Regions from separate parts of the Bacillus sp. 05T21 genome, predicted to be linked through region 3. Evidence: riboswitches for the same ligand, from Rfam matches in the RefSeq annotation. Region 3 holds a riboswitch; each other region holds the start of a gene.
What was found. Region 3 has a riboswitch for S-adenosylmethionine ahead of AC1DKZ_RS06080 (Na+/H+ antiporter NhaC family protein). Riboswitches for the same ligand answer to the same signal wherever they lie in the genome.
Positions count from the first base shown of each region.

Region 1: it holds a riboswitch for S-adenosylmethionine, as region 3 does, so the genes downstream of both, metK (methionine adenosyltransferase) here and AC1DKZ_RS06080 (Na+/H+ antiporter NhaC family protein) in region 3, are expected to answer to the same signal.
Region 2: it holds a riboswitch for S-adenosylmethionine, as region 3 does, so the genes downstream of both, AC1DKZ_RS24585 (MetQ/NlpA family ABC transporter substrate-binding protein) here and AC1DKZ_RS06080 (Na+/H+ antiporter NhaC family protein) in region 3, are expected to answer to the same signal.
Region 4: it holds a riboswitch for S-adenosylmethionine, as region 3 does, so the genes downstream of both, AC1DKZ_RS21930 (sugar ABC transporter substrate-binding protein) here and AC1DKZ_RS06080 (Na+/H+ antiporter NhaC family protein) in region 3, are expected to answer to the same signal.

Region 1 is NZ_JBFTMD010000013.1:30,299-35,190, reverse strand. Features, by position in the region: gene AC1DKZ_RS20440 (hypothetical protein) at 1-103, opposite strand, end outside; gene pckA (phosphoenolpyruvate carboxykinase (ATP)) at 405-1,991, opposite strand; SAM riboswitch class I at 2,220-2,341, shown strand; gene metK (methionine adenosyltransferase) at 2,511-3,710, shown strand; gene AC1DKZ_RS20425 (hypothetical protein) at 3,901-4,083, opposite strand; gene AC1DKZ_RS20420 (hypothetical protein) at 4,090-4,269, opposite strand; gene AC1DKZ_RS20415 (MogA/MoaB family molybdenum cofactor biosynthesis protein) at 4,505-4,892, shown strand, end outside.
Region 2 is NZ_JBFTMD010000019.1:71,090-75,981, forward strand. Features, by position in the region: gene AC1DKZ_RS24570 (MFS transporter) at 1-182, opposite strand, end outside; gene AC1DKZ_RS24575 (FAD-binding protein) at 179-1,615, opposite strand; gene AC1DKZ_RS24580 (NAD(P)-dependent alcohol dehydrogenase) at 1,816-2,724, shown strand; SAM riboswitch class I at 2,805-2,918, shown strand; gene AC1DKZ_RS24585 (MetQ/NlpA family ABC transporter substrate-binding protein) at 3,004-3,816, shown strand; gene AC1DKZ_RS24590 (methionine ABC transporter ATP-binding protein) at 3,829-4,869, shown strand; gene AC1DKZ_RS24595 (methionine ABC transporter permease) at 4,844-4,892, shown strand, end outside.
Region 3 is NZ_JBFTMD010000002.1:226,887-231,778, reverse strand. Features, by position in the region: gene AC1DKZ_RS06095 (murein hydrolase activator EnvC family protein) at 1-546, opposite strand, end outside; gene gltP (glutamate/aspartate:proton symporter GltP) at 1,038-2,312, shown strand; gene AC1DKZ_RS06085 (ribonuclease FAU-1 family protein) at 2,380-2,898, shown strand; SAM riboswitch class I at 3,019-3,124, shown strand; gene AC1DKZ_RS06080 (Na+/H+ antiporter NhaC family protein) at 3,219-4,535, shown strand; gene AC1DKZ_RS06075 (GNAT family N-acetyltransferase) at 4,604-4,892, opposite strand, start outside.
Region 4 is NZ_JBFTMD010000015.1:25,486-30,377, reverse strand. Features, by position in the region: gene AC1DKZ_RS21940 (SDR family oxidoreductase) at 1-376, opposite strand, end outside; gene AC1DKZ_RS21935 (NCS2 family permease) at 601-1,902, shown strand; SAM riboswitch class I at 1,995-2,100, shown strand; gene AC1DKZ_RS21930 (sugar ABC transporter substrate-binding protein) at 2,188-3,300, shown strand; gene AC1DKZ_RS21925 (sugar ABC transporter ATP-binding protein) at 3,297-4,784, shown strand; gene AC1DKZ_RS21920 (ABC transporter permease) at 4,768-4,892, shown strand, end outside.

The DNA of each region.
Region 1 (4,892 bases), on a different contig from region 3:
TTGTATGCTCAAATAAATTAACGTTAAGCATCACAAGTCCCCAAAACATTTGAATCGCTCCATAACTGAATAAAATTTTTCCTGTACGAGAAAAATTTTTCATGGGCCTCACCCTTTCCTTTATATGTAAATTATATCATATCATAGGAAACTACAAATGAATGATTATAAAAAGAATTTTCTGTAAATTTATGGGTATTGGTATGCAATAGATGAAGAGATTAAAGTTTCACTTTATATAAGATATAGAAAGAAGCTTACGTTTTTAACGTAAGCTTCTTTTTTATGTAAGTGTGTGTAACCGTTAAGCCGCATTGGGTTTTGTCGGTGAGTACGCGGAACTTTACGGTTACACGACACTTATTCATATGAGTAAAAGGGTTATTCCAACAGAAAATTTGTAATTAAGCGATTGGACCGCCTAAGTTAATAATAGCTTCAGAAACGCTATCGAATTTTTTGAAGTTTTCTTTAAATTCGTTTGCAAGCTCAATTGCTTTCGCTTTGTAAGCATCTTTATCAGCCCAAGTTTGTTCAGGCATTAATACTTCATCAGGTACACCTGGAACATGACGAGGTACTTCAAGGCCAAAGATGTCGTGTTTTGCAGTTTCGGCTTTAGCAAGTTCACCGCTTAGTGCTGCTTGAATCATTGCACGAGTGTAACCTAAGTTCATACGTTTACCAACGCCGTATTCGCCACCAGTCCAGCCAGTGTTTACTAAGAATACTTTCGCATCATGTTTCTCGATTTTTTCACCAAGCATTTCAGCATAACGAGATGCATCAAGCGGTAAGAACGGTGAACCGAAGCAAGTAGAGAATGTAGCTTGCGGAGATGTAACACCGCGCTCTGTTCCTGCTAGCTTACTAGTGTAACCGCTTAAGAAATGGTACATAGCTTGCTCTTTTGATAACTTGCTGATTGGAGGCAATACGCCAGATGCATCAGCAGTTAAGAAAATAATTGTATTTGGATGTCCTGCAACACTTGGCAGTACGATATTGTCAATCGCATGCATAGGGTATGCAGCACGTGTATTTTCTGTTAAAGTAGTATCGTTATAGTCAGCGATGCGTGTTTGACCATCAATGACAACGTTTTCTAAAACTGAACCAAATTTGATTGCATCGAAGATTTGTGGTTCTTTCTCATGAGAAAGGTTTACACATTTTGCATAGCAACCGCCTTCAATATTGAATACGCCGTTATCAGACCAACCGTGCTCATCGTCACCGATTAATTTACGGTTTGGATCAGCAGATAATGTTGTTTTGCCTGTTCCAGATAAACCGAAGAATAGTGCTACGTCGCCTTCTTCGCCTACGTTTGAAGAGCAGTGCATAGAAAGAATGTCTTGTTCAGGTAGTAAGAAGTTCATAATAGAGAAGATTGATTTTTTCATTTCTCCAGCATATTCTGTACCACCGATTAGTACGATACGTTTTTCGAATGAAACCATAATGAATGCTTCAGAATTTGTACCGTCAATTGCTGGATCTGCTTTGAAGTTTGGTGCAGAAACAATTGTGAACTCTGATTCGTGAGTTGCTAATTCTTCTTCATTTGGACGAATAAACAATTGATGTACGAACAAATTATGCCATGCATATTCGTTAACAACTTGAATTGGTAGGCGATAGTTGCGATCAGCGCCAGCAAATCCTTTGAAGATGAATAACTCTTCTTTTTCTTTTAAGTATTCTAAAACTTTTATATATAATTTATTAAAATGTTCTTCAGAGATCGGTTGGTTCACGGCTCCCCAAGCAATTTTGTCAGCAACCGATGCTTCCTTCACAATAAATTTATCTTTAGGAGAACGTCCTGTGTATTTTCCTGTTGAAGCAGAAACGGCACCAGTAGAAGTTAATTTCCCTTCGTTTCGCATTAATACTTTTTCCACTAATTGCGGAACACTTAATTGAATCTGTGCATTGCTTCCGTTCAATAATTCATGTAAACCAATTTGGACATTCACAGTACTCATATTTATATACCATCCTTTTCATTTAATGAAATATTTCTCGTAATCCCCATCAATAGTATAACACAATTATATAAATAATGTATACTATTTATTTATTTTTGTTTGTGTGAATGTATCATTTCCCTATTAATATTTCATTCTATGGGTATTGAGAAAAACTTTCAGGAAAATGTGAATATTAATTGACAAATGAATATCATTTCTTTAGTATAGGTTGGGACGGATACTCTCTTATCCCGAGCTGGCGGAGGGACAGGCCCGATGAAGCCCAGCAACCTCACTTGTAGTGGTAAATACAGGTGAATAGGTGCTAAAACCTGTGCGAGGCTAACGGTCTCGAACGATAAGAGCAAAGGGCAAAAAGCAGTATGCAAGTAGCAAATTAAACCTTTCCTCTATGTTAAGTAGGAAAGGTTTTTCTGTATGCTTGTGTGGGAGAATAAATGTATGTCGCAGTTTGTGGCAAATTAAGGATGAGTTCCGTACAATATATACAATTACTGTAGGGAGGTTTACCACATGACAAAAAAACGTCATCTGTTCACATCTGAGTCTGTAACTGAAGGACATCCAGATAAAATTTGTGACCAAATTTCTGATTCAATTTTAGATGCGATCTTAGCAAAGGACGCAAATGCACGTGTAGCTTGTGAAACAACTGTAACAACTGGTTTAGTATTGGTAGCGGGGGAAATTACGACTTCTACTTACGTAGATATTCCAAAAATCGTTCGTGAAACAATTCAAGGCATTGGTTACACACGCGCAAAATACGGATTCGATGCAGAAACTTGTGCAGTTTTAACATCTATCGATGAGCAATCTGCTGACATCGCTATGGGTGTTGACCAAGCACTAGAAGCACGCGAAGGTCTAATGACTGACGCTGAGATTGAGGCAATTGGTGCGGGAGACCAAGGTTTAATGTTTGGCTTCGCATGTAATGAAACACAAGAATTAATGCCACTTCCAATCTCGCTTGCTCACAAATTAGCTCGCCGTTTAACTGAAGTACGTAAAGATGACACATTATCATACTTACGTCCGGATGGAAAAACGCAAGTTACAGTTGAGTATGATGAAAATGGTAAACCTGTACGTGTAGATACAATCGTAATTTCTACACAGCATCATCCAGATGTTACGTGGGAAGAAATCGATCGCGATTTAAAAGAGCATGTAATTAAAGCTGTAGTTCCAGCAGAATTAATGGATGGAGAAACGAAATTCTTCATTAACCCAACTGGCCGCTTCGTAATTGGTGGACCACAAGGTGATGCTGGTTTAACAGGACGTAAAATTATCGTTGATACTTACGGTGGATACGCTCGCCATGGCGGTGGTGCATTCTCTGGTAAAGATGCAACAAAAGTTGACCGCTCTGCAGCATATGCAGCTCGTTATGTTGCGAAAAATATCGTAGCAGCTGGTCTTGCTGACAAAGCAGAAGTACAACTTGCATACGCAATCGGCGTAGCGCAACCAGTATCAATTTCAGTTGATACATTTGGCACTGGTAAAGTATCTGAAGACGTACTAGTAGAACTAGTTCGTAACAACTTCGATCTTCGCCCAGCTGGTATTATTAAAATGCTAGACTTACGTCGCCCAATTTACAAACAAACAGCAGCTTACGGCCACTTCGGACGTACTGATGTAGATCTTACATGGGAACGTACAGACAAAGCAGCTACTTTAAAAGAGCAAGCTGGTCTATAATATATGAAAAAAAAGCTTTGCGCGTGTCGCAAAGCTTTTTTTATTTGGTTTTATCCCGCATTAACGGGCAGTAAGCCTCCCACCTCAAAATTCGGCTGTAAAGCAAAAAAGTTAGGTAGGAGGCTAACTGCCCGTAAAAGCCCGATTGGTTCAACTAATAATCAGTGGGGAAGAACAAAATCCCCACTGATTAAAGTTTCACTTTATTTACTACTTGAATGCAAGAACTACAATAAACTTCCCCGTCTAGCTCAATATACTTCTTCATATTTGTCATACCACTTGCCGGAAATGGCATATGAATCCACGCTTTTTCATACGTTTGTATTTCCTTTTCACATGATTTACAAAGGATTGGTTTCTTACGGAACATAGACGGTCACCCTTTCAGTTGGCGTGCTTTTCCTGCGCAAAAAGCACTGCTCAGTAAAAATAGCGTTGCGAATATAATACTCACTAATGTAGCGTATGGAATTGCTCCTTTTAGAGAAAAACCGACAGTGATGGAAGCAACAAATAAGAGGATGAATGTTGTTGTTAATTTTTTGTATAGTTCCATAGTGAGTGAACCTCCAAATTATTTTGTAATTTAAAATGAAATCTACTATGTAGAAAATATAAGGGGATTTAAAGAGTTAATGGTGTGTAGTCCAGGCGTATAAGAAGGTATATTTTCCTTTTTGTGGTCGTATATACTTATATTGTATCACGGTGCATCATTGGCTTCATACATAATTGTGTAAAGATATGTATGATAAAATGAAGAAAAGTCTTTAGGAAAGGAAAGATGAAAAATGAGTGTAACTGAACATAAAAAACAAGCTCCAAAAGAAGTGCGCTGCAAGATTGTAACGATTTCCGATACACGTACGGAAGAGACGGATAAGAGTGGTCAATTGTTACATGCATTATTAATAGAAGCAGGACATAAAGTGACCTCTTATGAAATTGTGAAAGATGATAAAGAGAGTATTCAGCAGGCTGTTTTAGCTGGTTATCATAGGGAAGATGTTGATGTCGTGTTAACGAATGGCGGAACTGGTATTACGAAACGTGATGTAACGATTGAGGCAGTTTCAGTGTTATTAGATAAAGAAATTGTTGGATTTGGTGAGTTGTTCCGTATGATTAGTTATTTAGAAGATATCGGAAGCGCTGCGATGTTAAGTCGAGCAATTGGCG
Region 2 (4,892 bases), on a different contig from region 3:
TCAGAGATTCTTCCAACTAACGGATATACTAGAGCTGAAGTTAAGGCAAATAAGCCGTACGCCCAGCCAAATTGCGAGAAACTATTTCCTACATTTCGAAGCAATAGTATATAAAAAGGAAATACCATACTACCCGCCATCATAATAATGCTTTGTGAGGCTACAAATCTTCTATATGTCATTTGCTATACTCCTTATAAAATAAATTCACAAACCTTTCCTCTGGGTCTACTTCCTTCTTCTTCTGAAGGAATTCTTCTATGCGAGGATACGCTTTCTTTAGTTGCTCCTTTTCCGGATAAGAATAATACGGTAAATAATAACTTCCATTATGCTTTAACGTAACATCAATCATCTTTTGAATGACCACTTTTGTTTTCTTTATTTCATCTTCAGAACGCCCTTGATTAATTAGAAGCACAAGCGCAAACATATCATCTTTCGCATAAGATAGCACCGCATTCTCATTCTTTTCTACATAGCGGATTGTGATGTTAAGAAGGTTTAATTCCTCTTCATTTAAAACACTTCGCAAATCATCTATATACTCTGCAAAACCATCTATCGGTACAAAGTACTCTTGTAAAACTTCGGTCAAGTTTGGATTATCGTATTCCATAAAAGCACTATCAGATCTCATTACGTTATTTCGAGTTTCGTACTTACCATCTGTACGTTCAAAATAACTTCTTTGTATATCCCAAAATGCGCCCTTTCCCCAGTCACTATAACGTGATAACCCAAGTAAGAATTTCGGCGCAGCTATAATATTTTCTTCTTTTAATTTGCTGTACTCTCCCAGCTTCTGTTGATCTTCTGCCAGTACATAATCTGTCACATACATTTCTTTTAAAAATGAATTTGGGGCAACAGAAATACGTGCTAAATGCATACGTATATTCTCGTCCCTTCGCACTTTATTCTTAAAGTATGAAGAGTATTCTTTATAATCTAGTACCTTCGTGTCCGTTTCATACAATTCATCGTTTGTTAACTGTAGCGTCACATCTAAAATCACACCAAATAATCCATATCCTCCAATTACATACGGAAACAAGTCAGCATTTTCTTCTCTATTTACATTACGCACCGTACCATCTGCCATTAACAATCTGAACGACTCTACTGTATCAATCAATGCTTCATGACGAATATCACGCCCATGTACATTTACACTTAATGAACCACCAACAGTAAAAATATTTTGAGATTGCATCACTTGAACTGCAAGACCATATGGATTGATTTTCTTTTGAATGTCATTCCATGTGACACCACTTTGCACCCTAATCCTCTTCTTCTCCGGATCGAATTCTAATATTTCATTATATCCTTTCATATCAAGCATCGTACCGTTCGGATAATACGTCTGTCCGCCTTGGCTATGTTGCATACCTGCAATAGAAATCTTCTCTCCAGAAACAGTTGCATCTTGTACTAACTTTTTTAATGAACTTTCATCCTCAGCATTTTCAACACGTTTAATTTTCGTTGGAAGCAACTTCCCTACATCACTCATAATAGGATGATCCAGTTGCTCTTTGTATGTATATATAGAAGTCGCGAGCAACACTGTATACGCTACAATAACAACTACTATCTTTCTTTTTTCCAAATGGCACTCTCCTCGTTTGAAATTCTAATCTCACTAGTACTTCTCTCTATTCTTATTGTACCTACTTTCTTAAAAGGAAAATACTACACTGTAAAAAAGAACTAGCTTTCTTTTACTTATTATGAAGTGAAACTATAAGCATGATTTAAAAAATATTTAAATATGATGTAGAGGAAAATAACTTAATTCAGGAGGTCGCTATGAAAGCAATTATTTGCACAAAATACGGGCCACCTAACGTTCTCAAGCTTCAAGACGTAAAGAAACCCACTCCTAAAAAGAATGAAGTGTTAGTTAAGATTCACGCAACAAGTGTAACAACTGGAGATTGTAGAATGCGAAGCTTTACTAGTCCCCTTTTATTTTGGATTCCTATGCGAATTGTATTAGGTTTTAGGAAACCGAGAAAGCCTATACTCGGTGTAGAGTTATCTGGTGAAATTGAGGAAGTAGGAACAGATGTAACTCAATTCAAAAAGGGGGATCACATCTTTGCATTAACAGGACTTAACGTTGGTGGTTATGCTGAATACACATGTGTACATGAAAGCGGATTGATAGCATTAAAACCTACCAATGTGACGTATGATGAAGCTGCAGTTATTCCTTTCGGCGGAACTTCAGCATTACATTTTTTGAGAAAAGGACACATAAAAAAAGGACAGCAAGTACTTATATATGGCGCTTCCGGATCAGTAGGTACTGCCGCTGTACAACTTGCTAAATATTTCGGCGCGACTGTTACAGCTGTTTGTAGTAATTCAAATTTTGAGCTAGTGCAATCTTTAGGGGCTGATAACGTAATTGATTATATGAAAGAAGATTTTGCTGAACGAGGCGAACGCTACGATATTATATTTGATGCAGTTGGAAAGTATAAAAAATCCCTTTGTGAAAGAGCGTTAACGCCTAATGGAAAATACGTATCTGTTAATGGAACAATGGCAAAGGTCAGTAAAGACGATATGAACCTATTAAAACAACTAGCTGAAACAGAAAAGCTAAAACCTGTTATTGATAGAACTTACCGATTGGAAGAAGTTTCAGAAGCTCATACGTATGTAGAGATGGGACATAAGAAAGGCAATGTTTCGATTACCTTAAAATAAAATATATTCAGAAAATAACATTGACAATTCCTTTTGTAAGATTTACTATTAGTACCATATTTAAAAACTACATACACATACTCTTATCAAGAGTGGCGGAGGGACTGGCCCGATGATGCCCGGCAACCGAGCTTATAACGTATAAGCTAAGGTGCTAATTCCTGCAGAACGATTTTCGTTTTGGAAGATAAGAGAGGAACCTATTTCGTCTATTCGGCACCTCTCTTATTTTTGAGAGGTGCTTTTTATTTTGGAACGTATATTAAGGGGGAATTATAGATGAAAAAGATATTATTAAGTATTGTAAGTGGAGCTGTATTATTGTTAGGCGCATGTGGTGCTAATTCGGATAAAGAGGTAAAAGCATTAGATGAGAAAAAGATTACAGTTGGTGTAACAGGCGGACCGCATGAACAAATTTTTGAAAAGGTGAAAGAAGTTGCAGCAAAAGATGGCCTCCAAATCGATATAAAGGTATTTAATGATTATGTAGCACCAAACGTATCTTTAGATGAAAAAAGCCTCGATGTAAATAGCTACCAAACAAAATCTTATTTAGACGTATTTAAAGCTGAACGTAATATGAAATTAACTGAAGTATTTTCCACAGTAACATTCCCTATGGGTATATACTCTAAAAACTTAAAAGATGTAAAAGAATTAAAAGAGGGCGACGCAATTGCTGTCCCAAATGACCCAACAAATGAGTTGCGTGCTTTAAAGCTATTTGAAAAAGCAGGTGTTTTAAAAGTTGATCCAAAAGCTACAGAAAAAGCGACTGCAAAAGATGTAATTGAAAATCCGAAAAATTTAAAGATTGTTGAATTAGAGGCATCTCAATTACCAACGCAGCTAAGTGAAGTGAAGGCAGCTGCGATTAATACAAACTTTGCATTAGGTGCAAAATTAAGTCCAGCAAAAGATTCTATTTTCCGCGAGGGAAAAGATTCACCATATGTGAACTGGGTCGTTGTTCGTACTGAAAATAAAGATGATGCTGTTGTAAATAAATTAAAGAAAGCTTATCAATCTAAAGAAGTAAAAGATTTCATTGAGAAAAAATTCGATGGTTCTGTTTTACCGTCTTGGTAGGAGCTGACTATAATGATTGAATTAAAAAACATCTCCAAAGTATTTTCAACAAAAAAAGGGAATGTTGAGGCCCTTAAACCAACTTCCCTTAAAGTAAAAAAGGGTGAAGTATTTGGAATCATCGGATATAGCGGCGCTGGTAAAAGTACATTAATTCGTTGTGTAAATTTATTAGAAAAACCAACGACAGGAAATATCATTATAAACGAACAAGATTTAACAACCTTATCGACGAAAGAACTCGCAAAAGCGAGACAAAAAATCGGCATGATTTTTCAAGGATTCAATTTACTTAAAACCGTTACCGTTTATGAAAACATCGCACTACCCTTACGCCTATCTGGTCTTCCCAAAAATGAAATTGCAAAAAGGGTAGAAAAGTATTTACGCATTGTTGATCTCTTTAATAAAAAAGATGCCTATCCAAGTGAATTATCTGGTGGTCAAAAACAACGTGTAGCAATCGCTCGCGCACTATCTCATGAGCCAGAAGTTTTATTAAGTGATGAAGCAACGAGCGCATTAGATCCGGAAACGACCGATTCTATTCTTGATTTATTATTAAAGATCAACGAAGAAATCGGAATTACGATTTTGCTAATTACACACGAAATGAATGTCATCCAGCGTATTTGTGACCAAGTTGCTGTAATGGAACATGGATCTGTCGTTGAAAGTGGAACAGTGAAGGACATTTTTACAGATCCACAACATGTAACAACGAAGAAATTTGTAAATAGCGCGTTTGCAGCTAAAATTCCAGAAGAGGTACAGAAAGAACTACAAAGCACCGGGGAAATCGTAACACTTTCATTTATAGGAACCGCTTCAGGAGAACCAGCGTTAGCTGTCGCTACAAAACGTTTCCACGTATATCCTAATATTTTATCAGGCAATATTACGCAGTTAAAACATGAGGCATATGGGAAACTGGTCGTTCATATGCAAGGTGAAAAAAGTGAAGTACACCGTGCCTTATCATTTTTACAAGAACAAGGAATTATCGTAGAAGGAGGTAGAACAGATTATGGGAAACAAGTCCTTTTTGGATGAGTGGGGTAACGTAATATGGGAAG
Region 3 (4,892 bases):
AACAGCTTCTTTTTCTGTCGTCACAGCATTCTGATCACTTGTTTGCTTTTTCACAATATCTGTATCGTTATTTAAAATTAAGCTTACAGAATACATATTATCAACAAGATCGGCAATATTTGCAGAACTTGTTATTACTTCTGTAATGATACTCGTACGAGGCTTTTCTTGCATAGATTGTAGTCGTTGTTTAATAACTTCCTGCCGTGTATCTATGTTCGTTTGTAATTGCTCTATATGTTTCTTTTTTTCAGTAATAACTTGCTGTGTGTTGCTAATTTCTTTTTTTGTATCGTTTAATTCAGCTTCGTTTTTATTAATAGAAGTAGTTAATTCGTCGATTTTCTTTTGTAATTCCTGGATTTCTTTTTCTATTTGTTCTTTCTCAGCTGATTTATTTTGTAAGTCATTTTGTTTGCCTTCTAATTCGGATTGAATATTAGATAATTTATTCTCATTCGTTTCAGCGTATACGGGTGAAAGTAACGGGGAAACGAAAATCGTTCCAGCTGCTAAAACACTAAATGCTGCAAATTTCTTTTTCATGGTTGTCTTGCTCCTTTCCCTATGAATGTTATATATCATAAGAAGAAGAGTGTCTATCGTTGTAATCATAATGTAAAGAAAATTTTATAATTTTGCTAAGTTTTGTCGGAATTTAGTATCTTTTCGTAGTGTTTGTCATAAATTTAAAATTCTTGAATGTATAGAAAAAGATATCAATTTCTATATTTTTTTGAAAAACATGGGAAATGATGGAATTTCCTATAATGAAACAGTATTTTAAAAACCTATCAATCACTAGTAAGGAATCGATTTCATGTAAGGTTTTCTGACATGAAGTTTGTTTTTGTCAAGAAAATTATTTGCATTCGTGCAAACTTATTTTGTTGTCAGATTTTAAATTTTGATTTATGATTTTCAACAGGGACAAAATGTAGTGAATTGTCGAATAATATGTAATACTCTTAATTTCAAGTTTTATAGAGATAGAATGAGAGATAGAGTGACACATCGAAGAGGGGGTTACCACAAGTATGAAAAGAATAGGACTTGCATGGCAAATTTTAATAGGACTTGCGCTTGGTATTGCAGTTGGGGCGATTTTCTTTGGCAATCCGGAAGTGGTGAAGTACTTACAACCAATTGGTGATATTTTCATCCGATTAATTAAGATGATTGTTGTACCGATTGTTGTAGCGAGTATTGTTGTTGGGGTTGCTGGTGTTGGCGATGTTAAAAAGTTAGGTCGACTAGGCGGAAAAACAATTATTTACTTTGAAATTATTACAACGATTGCAATTGCTGTCGGTCTATTAATAGCAAACATTTTCCAACCTGGAAAAGGCGTTGATATGGATAAGTTAACAAAAACAGATATTTCTAAATATACACATACGACAGAGCAAGTACAAAGTCATTCGTTCGCAGATACGTTTGTAAATATTGTTCCGACGAACATTATGAAATCATTAGCTGAAGGTGATATGCTTGCTATTATCTTCTTCTCAGTATTATTTGGTTTAGGTGTAGCAGCAGTTGGTGAGCGTGGCAAACCAGTTCTACAATTTTTCCAAGGTGTAGCAGATGCAATGTTTTATGTAACGAACCAAGTTATGAAGTTTGCACCATTTGGTGTATTCGCATTAATTGGTGTTACAGTTTCTACATTCGGATTAGCTTCATTAATTCCATTAGGGAAATTACTCATTGTAGTATATGGGGCAATGATCTTCTTCGTTGTAGTTGTATTAGGACTTACAGCGAAAATCTTTGGAATAAACATTTTCCAATTCTTTAAGATTTTAAAAGACGAGCTGATCTTAGCGTATTCTACAGCAAGTTCAGAAACGGTTTTACCGAAAATTATGGAGAAAATGGAAAAGTTCGGTTGTCCGAAAGCAATTACATCCTTCGTTATTCCAACAGGTTATTCATTTAACTTAGATGGATCAACTTTATATCAAGCAATTGCGGCAATTTTCTTAGCTCAAATGTACGGTATTGAATTATCCATTACACAACAAATTACGTTATTACTTGTATTAATGGTTACATCAAAAGGTATCGCGGGTGTACCGGGCGTATCATTCGTTGTATTATTAGCAACACTTGGTACAGTAGGTATTCCAGCTGAAGGTTTAGCGTTTATTGCAGGTATTGACCGTATTCTTGATATGGCTCGTACAGCAGTTAACGTTGTAGGTAACTCTTTAGCGGCTGTAGTTATGTCTAAGTGGGAAGGTCAATATGACGCTGAAAAAGGACAAGCCTATTTAAAAGAGATATCTGAAAAGGGTCAAGCGGCTTAATTATGATTTGAAAAGCTCTCACATATTATGTGAGAGCTTTTCTATATGTAGAAGAGGAGCGGACGTAATGAAACGTAAATATGGTGACGGTTCTTCGTGGAAGCGACTAATAGAGAAGGACTATAGGGTTAAGCAAGTAGAGGATGGAATGTTAGGAATACTGGACATAAAAAAAGTGAGAGAACCTAGTCATAAAGAATACAATGGTAAACAGCTTTGCATTGCAGGTGATGGGTATACATGGATGCAATATTTTATAAACGGGAAAAACTTTGCAATTACAGCTATGTTAGACAATCAAAAACAATTAGTACAATATTATATCGACGTGACGAAAGAATATAAAATAGACGAGCGTGGTTTACCTTATTTTGATGATTTATATTTAGATGTAGTATTGTTACCGAACGGTGAGATCTATGTACTGGATGAAGACGAGTTAGAGGATGCCTATAAAATTGGTGATGTTACAAAAGAAGAATATGAGTTAGCGTGGAATACAACAAAATGGATTATCGCGACGATAAAAAATAGAAAATTTTATTGGATCTCAATATTGGATAAAGAAATCGAAAAGTTAAAATGATTGATTTATTCATATTTTTGTATAATTACCAAAAAAATCTATACAAAAAATAATTGACTTTTGTTTTGTAAGCGAGTAAAGTTAGGAAAGAAATTATTATTAAAAAATAAATATGAAACCTTCTTATAAAGAGAGGCGGAGGGACTGGCCCTACGATGCCTCGGCAGCGGACTCGATTTCAGAGTGCTGTGCCAAATCCAGCAAGCATGTGCTTGAAAGATGAGAAGAGTGTTTCTTATAGATGTATAAGACCTCTTCTCGTTGGAAGAGGTCTTTTGTTATTCATTAGAAAAGGTTGAAAACTAGGGAGAGATGATACTTTGAAAGAAACGAGAGGAAATGGTTTAGCTTTATTACCACTTGGAGTATTTTTGGCGCTATTTATTGGTTCTGGAATTATTACAGGTGATTTCTATAAATTGCCGATACTCGTAGCAATTTCAATTGCTGTAGGAATTGCTTTAGTGATGAATCGTAAGGAAAGCTTTAATGTGAAAGTAGAACGATTTGCTAAAGGTGCAGGAAATCCTGATATTATGATCATGGTTCTGATTTTTGTACTTGCAGGGGCGTTTTCTGAAACAGCAAAAGGAATGGGCGGAGTTGATTCCACTGTTAACTTAGCGTTATCTATTTTGCCACCAGGATTTATCGTTGCTGGAATTTTTGTTATAGGGGCATTTATTTCATTAGCGATGGGAACTTCAATGGGAACAATTGCAGCACTAGCACCAATTGCTGTAGGGATTAGTGGGCAAACTGATATCTCAATAGCACTTGCGATGGCTACTGTTCTGGGCGGAGCGATGTTTGGTGATAATTTATCATTTATTTCAGATACAACAATTGCTGCTGTTCGTTCACAAGGAACAGAAATGAAAGATAAGTTTAAAACGAACTTTTTAATTGTATTACCAGCCGCTATTATTACAATTGTACTATTAGTAATAATTACTTTAGGAAGTGATACACAAGTTAAAGCCCATAGTTTTGACTGGATAAAGATTTTACCGTATGCAGGAGTACTTATTACAGCACTACTTGGCTGGAATGTACTTATTGTGTTAACTGGTGGAACAATATTATCAGGTGCTATCGGCCTTATAGATGGAAGTTACACGTTAGAGAGTTTCTTTAAAAGTGTAACGACTGGAATGGGCGGTATGATGGAGCTAGTACTACTTGCTATATTAATCGGTGGTATGGTTGAACTTATCCAATATAATGGTGGCATTCAATATTTAATGAATCTTTTAACACGTAATATTCGTTCGAAAAAAGGAGCAGAGTTTGGTATTGCTGGCTTAGTGAGTATGACGAATATGTGTACAGCAAATAATACAATCTCTATCATTTTTACAGGTCCGCTTGCGAAAAATATTGCGGATCAGTATGAAATTGATCCCCGTAAATCAGCGAGTGTACTGGATCTTTTCTCTTGCTGTGTACAGGGGTTAATCCCATATGGTGCTCAAATGTTAACAGCGGCAGGATTTGCTGCGTTATCTCCGGTCGAATTGTTACCATATGCATTTTATCCAATTTTAGTTGGAGTATGTGGAATCATTTCTATATTAATTGGTTTCCCGAGATTTTCTAAAGTGGCGGAAAAAAAAGAGTATCATAAAACTGCATAACATAAAGAGACATTTATTATTAGCAGTTGAAAACGCTCGGAGAACATTCTCTGAGCGTTTTTTATTATTTATAAATCCTTTTTCAAATAGTAGTGTTTATAATCTCTTCCTACGTTATCGAGGATACCATACTCTTTATAACCATATTTTTTATAGAAATCTAATGCTTGAAAGCTTAAAGTGTCAACTTTTATAAAATCACAATTTCTTTCTAAAGCGATTTTTTCTACTTCTAATAACAGTTTAGTTCCATACCCTAATGCACGTACATCTTCATCGATGATAAAAGAGTGAATCTCTAACCAATTCCAACAGACTTCACCTAATATTCCCCCGCATATTTTACCATTTTCATCT
Region 4 (4,892 bases), on a different contig from region 3:
GAACATTTAGCCCCCCTAGCTGCCGGGCGGTCTCTTCTACAATCTCTTTACAATGTTGTTCATTACTCAAATCTCCCGGCAATAATACACAATTCACGCCTTCTTTTTCCACAAGTTGTTTCGTCTCAGTTGCATCTTCGTCCTCATCTAAATAAGCAATCGCAATATTTGCTCCCTCTTTTGCAAAAGCGATAGAAACAGCTCTTCCAATCCCGCTATCTCCTCCTGTAATTAATACATTCTTTCCTTTTAACTTTTCACTTCCTTTATAACTTGGATCTTCGAACTTTGGAAGAGGATTCATTAACGATTCAATACCAGGTTGTTTATTTTGATGTTGTGCTGGCATTGTTAAAAAGTTTTTTTGCTGCGGCATAACTTCCTTCAACTCCTTTCTCCTTATAATGCGCACAATAAAAAAAACTACTTACACATTAAAGAACCGCAATTCACACACAGTTTTACGATTAATATTCGAATTTACGACATAAAATATGAGTTGTTCTAAAGTTTTTATGCAAAACTATTGCAAAATAGTTAAAAAACGAATATTATATATAACTGTTGTGAAAATTATTCGTAAAAAGAAAGGATGTTTATATGTTTAACCTTTCAAAACATAAAACTTCTATTAAAACTGAAATTATGGCAGGTATTATTACCTTTTTAACAATGGCATATATCATTGTCGTAAACCCTGTCATCCTTGGGGATGCAGGTGTTCCGTTTGAACAAGCATTTACAGCTACAATTATCGCTGCTGTTGTCGGAACATTATTTATGGCGATCTTTACTAATTTACCAATCGCAATTGCACCAGGTATGGGATTAAATGCTTACTTCTCTTATTCTGTTGTAAAAGCCCATGAAGGCATGACTTTCGCAATTGCATTTTCTGCTGTATTCGTAGCAGGTATGATTTTAATTTTGTTATCATTCACATCTTTCCGTACGAAATTAATGGAAGTAATTCCTGAGAACTTAAAACATGCACTTACTGCTGGTATCGGTCTTTTTATTGCTTTTATCGGTTTGCGCTTAACGGGAATTGTTACAAAAAATGATGCAAACTTAGTTGGGCTTGGCGATCTTCACTCTGCTCCAGTTCTACTAGCATTAGCTGGCCTTGGAATTACAATTATCCTTATGTCTTTAAATATAAACGGGGCACTATTTATCGGAATGTTATTAACTGGTATTATTGCTTACTTCACAGGTCAATTAATATTTTCAAGCGGCGTTACATCAATGCCTGGATTACCAGAAGGAATTATCGTTTCAAATCCAATTACTGCTGTATCTGATGTAATTAACTACGGATTATACGGCGTTGTGTTCTCATTCTTCCTTGTTACACTATTCGATACAACAGGTACACTACTTGGCGTTGCACAACAAGGTGGATTTATGAAAGATGGAAAGCTTCCAAAAGCAGGACGAGCTCTTCTATCTGACTCATTCTCAGCAACAATTGGAGCTATGTTCGGAACAACACCATCAACAGCTTACATTGAATCATCTGCTGGTGTTGCAGCTGGTGGCCGTACTGGTTTAACAACTGTTACAGTAGCTGTTCTATTTGCATTAGCAGCATTCTTCGGACCGTTAGTGAGCGCTGTTTCTGGCGTTTCAGCTATTACAGCACCATCACTAATTATCGTTGGTAGTCTTATGATGGGCTCAGTTCGCCACATCGATTGGGATACATTCGATGAAGCATTCCCAGCATTTTTAGTAATCTTAAGCATGCCACTTACATCAAGTATCTCAACAGGTATTGCACTTGGATTTATTTCATACCCACTTATGAAAGTGGCAAAAGGACAATTCCGTGCTGTTCACCCACTTGTGTATTTATTCGGGATCTTGTTCGCTTATCAATTAGTTTTCTTACCACATTAAAATCCCTCGTTGTGAGGGATTTTTTATTTACAAAAAAACATTTGACAACAGCATACACTTATGGAATAATTCGAAATAGTTAAATATTCGATGTCTTATCAAGAGCAGGTGGAGGGATGAGCCCTACGAAGCCCGGCAACCGACCCATTTATGGGCACGGTGCTAATTCTTACAACACATTGTGTTGAAAGATAAGAGTAATATGATAAGACGTCTTTTCTATATGAAAAGACGTTTTTATTTTCACTCCCTCCTCTCTTTTCTTAATTTAGGAGGGATTTTTTTATGAAAAAATTATGTTCCACCGTACTCATTATTCTCTTACTCGCATTAACAGCTTGCACAAATGAACAAGATGCTATCTCTTCACAAAAGCAACAAACGGTGAAGAAAGAAGCTACTACAGCAGCAAATCATTTACAAACAGAAATTCCAAGCCAAGTAAAAAACCCATTAAAAATCGCATTAATTATGCAAATGTCCATCGGAACTTTTTCCTCTCAATATATTGAGGGTGTCAAAAAACAAGTCGAGCTATTCGGCGGCAGTGTGCAAGTCTACAATTCTGATAATGATTTAGCAAAAATGGCAGCAAATCTAGATACTGCTATTAATTCAAAAGTTGATGGTATTTTAATTGATCACGGTCGCTCTGAAGCACTAAAACCCGGAGTAGAAAAAGCATTACAAGCGAATATTCCTGTAGTTGCATTTGATAACGACCTACGCTTACCAGGCGTAACGATTATTGATCAAGATGACTATAGTCTTGCATGGAAATCATTAAAAACGTTAGCGGAAGATCTGAATGGACAAGGGAATATCGCCGTCGTATGGGTTGGCGGATTTGCTCCAATGGAACGTCGCAATGTTATCATTGATGCTTTTTATAAACGTTATCCAAATATAAAAGAAGTTGCACGCTTTGGTACCGCTAGTAATAACACACCACTTGATACGCAAACACAAGTAGAGGCTTTACTAAAAAAATATCCGAAAAAAGGTGATTTACAAGCTATTTTCGCTTCGTGGGATGAGTTTGCTAAGGGGGCCGTCAAAGCACTCGAACAAGCTGGTCGTACAGATATAAAAGTATACAGCATTGACTTAAGTAATGAAGATTTACAACTCATGCAAAAAGAAAATTCACCTTGGACTGCTACGGCTGCAACCGATCCAGCTGAAGTCGGTAAAGTTCAAGTGCGTTTCTTATACAAGAAAATCGCTGGTGAACAAACGCCCGATATTTATTCACTAGAACCTTATTTAGTAAAGAAAAATAGTTTGCCACAAGAAAATATAACGATGGATCAATTATCAAAACATATAAACGGTTGGGGAGACTCGAAAGATGCATATTCACCTTGGATGAAAAAATTAGAGAAGGAGAAAAAATGATGACATTCTCTCTTCAAAACATTACATATTCTTATCACATCTCTACCCCTGTACTAGAAAATGTTTCTATTAACATACAAAAAGGAAAAGTTCACGCTTTACTAGGAATGAATGGTGCAGGAAAAAGTACTTTACTAAAAATAGCAACTGGTGAAATTCAACCAGTTGCTGGGAATATAAAAATTGATAATCAGTCTATTTCCTTTACTTCACCACGCGATGCAAAAAAGCATGGTATTTCTTTCGTAACACAAGAAGTGGATCACGGACTTATTCCTGGATTATCTGTATTAGAAAATGTACTAATCGATCATTTAGCAATGCAAAATAAAGCACTATTTTCAAAATCAAAATTAGTGGCACTCGCTAAACAATACTTGCAAGCTGTACAGGCCGACTTAAATATTCTTGAAGATGTTTCAAACTGCTCATTACATGAAAAACAATTACTTCTCATCGCAAGAGCTCTATCTAACAATACAAATTATCTTTTATTAGATGAGCCAACTTCTTCTCTTGGACCAAAAGAAGTCGAAACCTTTGGGAAACTATTAAAAGATTTAACATCAAAAGGAATTGGCATCATCCTGATTTCTCATCGTTTATCAGAGATTCGAAAATTTGCGGATGAAGTAACTGTTTTATATAAAGGTAAAGTTGCACTTTCTAAAGCCATTACAACGATTACGGATCAACAAATTGTTGAAGCAATGACTGGAAAACAACTTACACTTCCTATTAATACAACACCAAAACTCGGGAGCGAAGAAATATTGAAAGTACAAGAACTTCAATTACATAAAGACCATCCTCCGCTTTCTCTTACAGTACGAAAAGGAGAAACTGTTGTGATATACGGATTAATTGGAAGCGGAAAAACAACACTTGCTGAAACTTTATTTGGTGCCCGTCATACTTATCAAGCAGAAATCGACGGTCAAAATATAGCGATTAAAACACCGCGGGATGCGATTAAAGCGAAAATTGCACTTGTACCAGAAGAAAGAAGAAAACAAGGCGTATTTCTTTCGGAAGACATTATAAGTCACACAAATTTACACCAATCAGGTTGGAGACGAAAACAAACCGAATTAAATAATGCTACTGCGGCAATTACTACTTTCGGCATCTCACCAAATGATCCAAAAGCCTTTATTCATTCACTTAGCGGTGGAAACCAGCAAAAAGTCTCGATTGCAAAGTGGAATGGATTCAAACCTAATCTATTTCTTTTGGACGAGCCAACTAAAGGTGTAGACGTCGCTGCGAAACAAGACATTTTTCAATCCATTCGCAACATTACAGATGGCGGAAATTCCGTAATTTATTTCACAGGAGAACAAGATGAAGCGCTACATATCGCCGATCGTATTCTCATACTAGCAAACGGCGAATTTGTAGGTGAGTACTTGCCGAATGACCTATCTCCTGAACAGCTTTTACATTTATCTGAAGGGAGCTTTTCCATTGAATCTCATTCATAAAACTAAGAAGTTATATTTACCTACCCATCTTTTTTATCAATTTAGCACGATTGCTATCATTATAGGTGTTACAATTTTTTTCTCTATCGCCAACGATTCTTTTTTAAC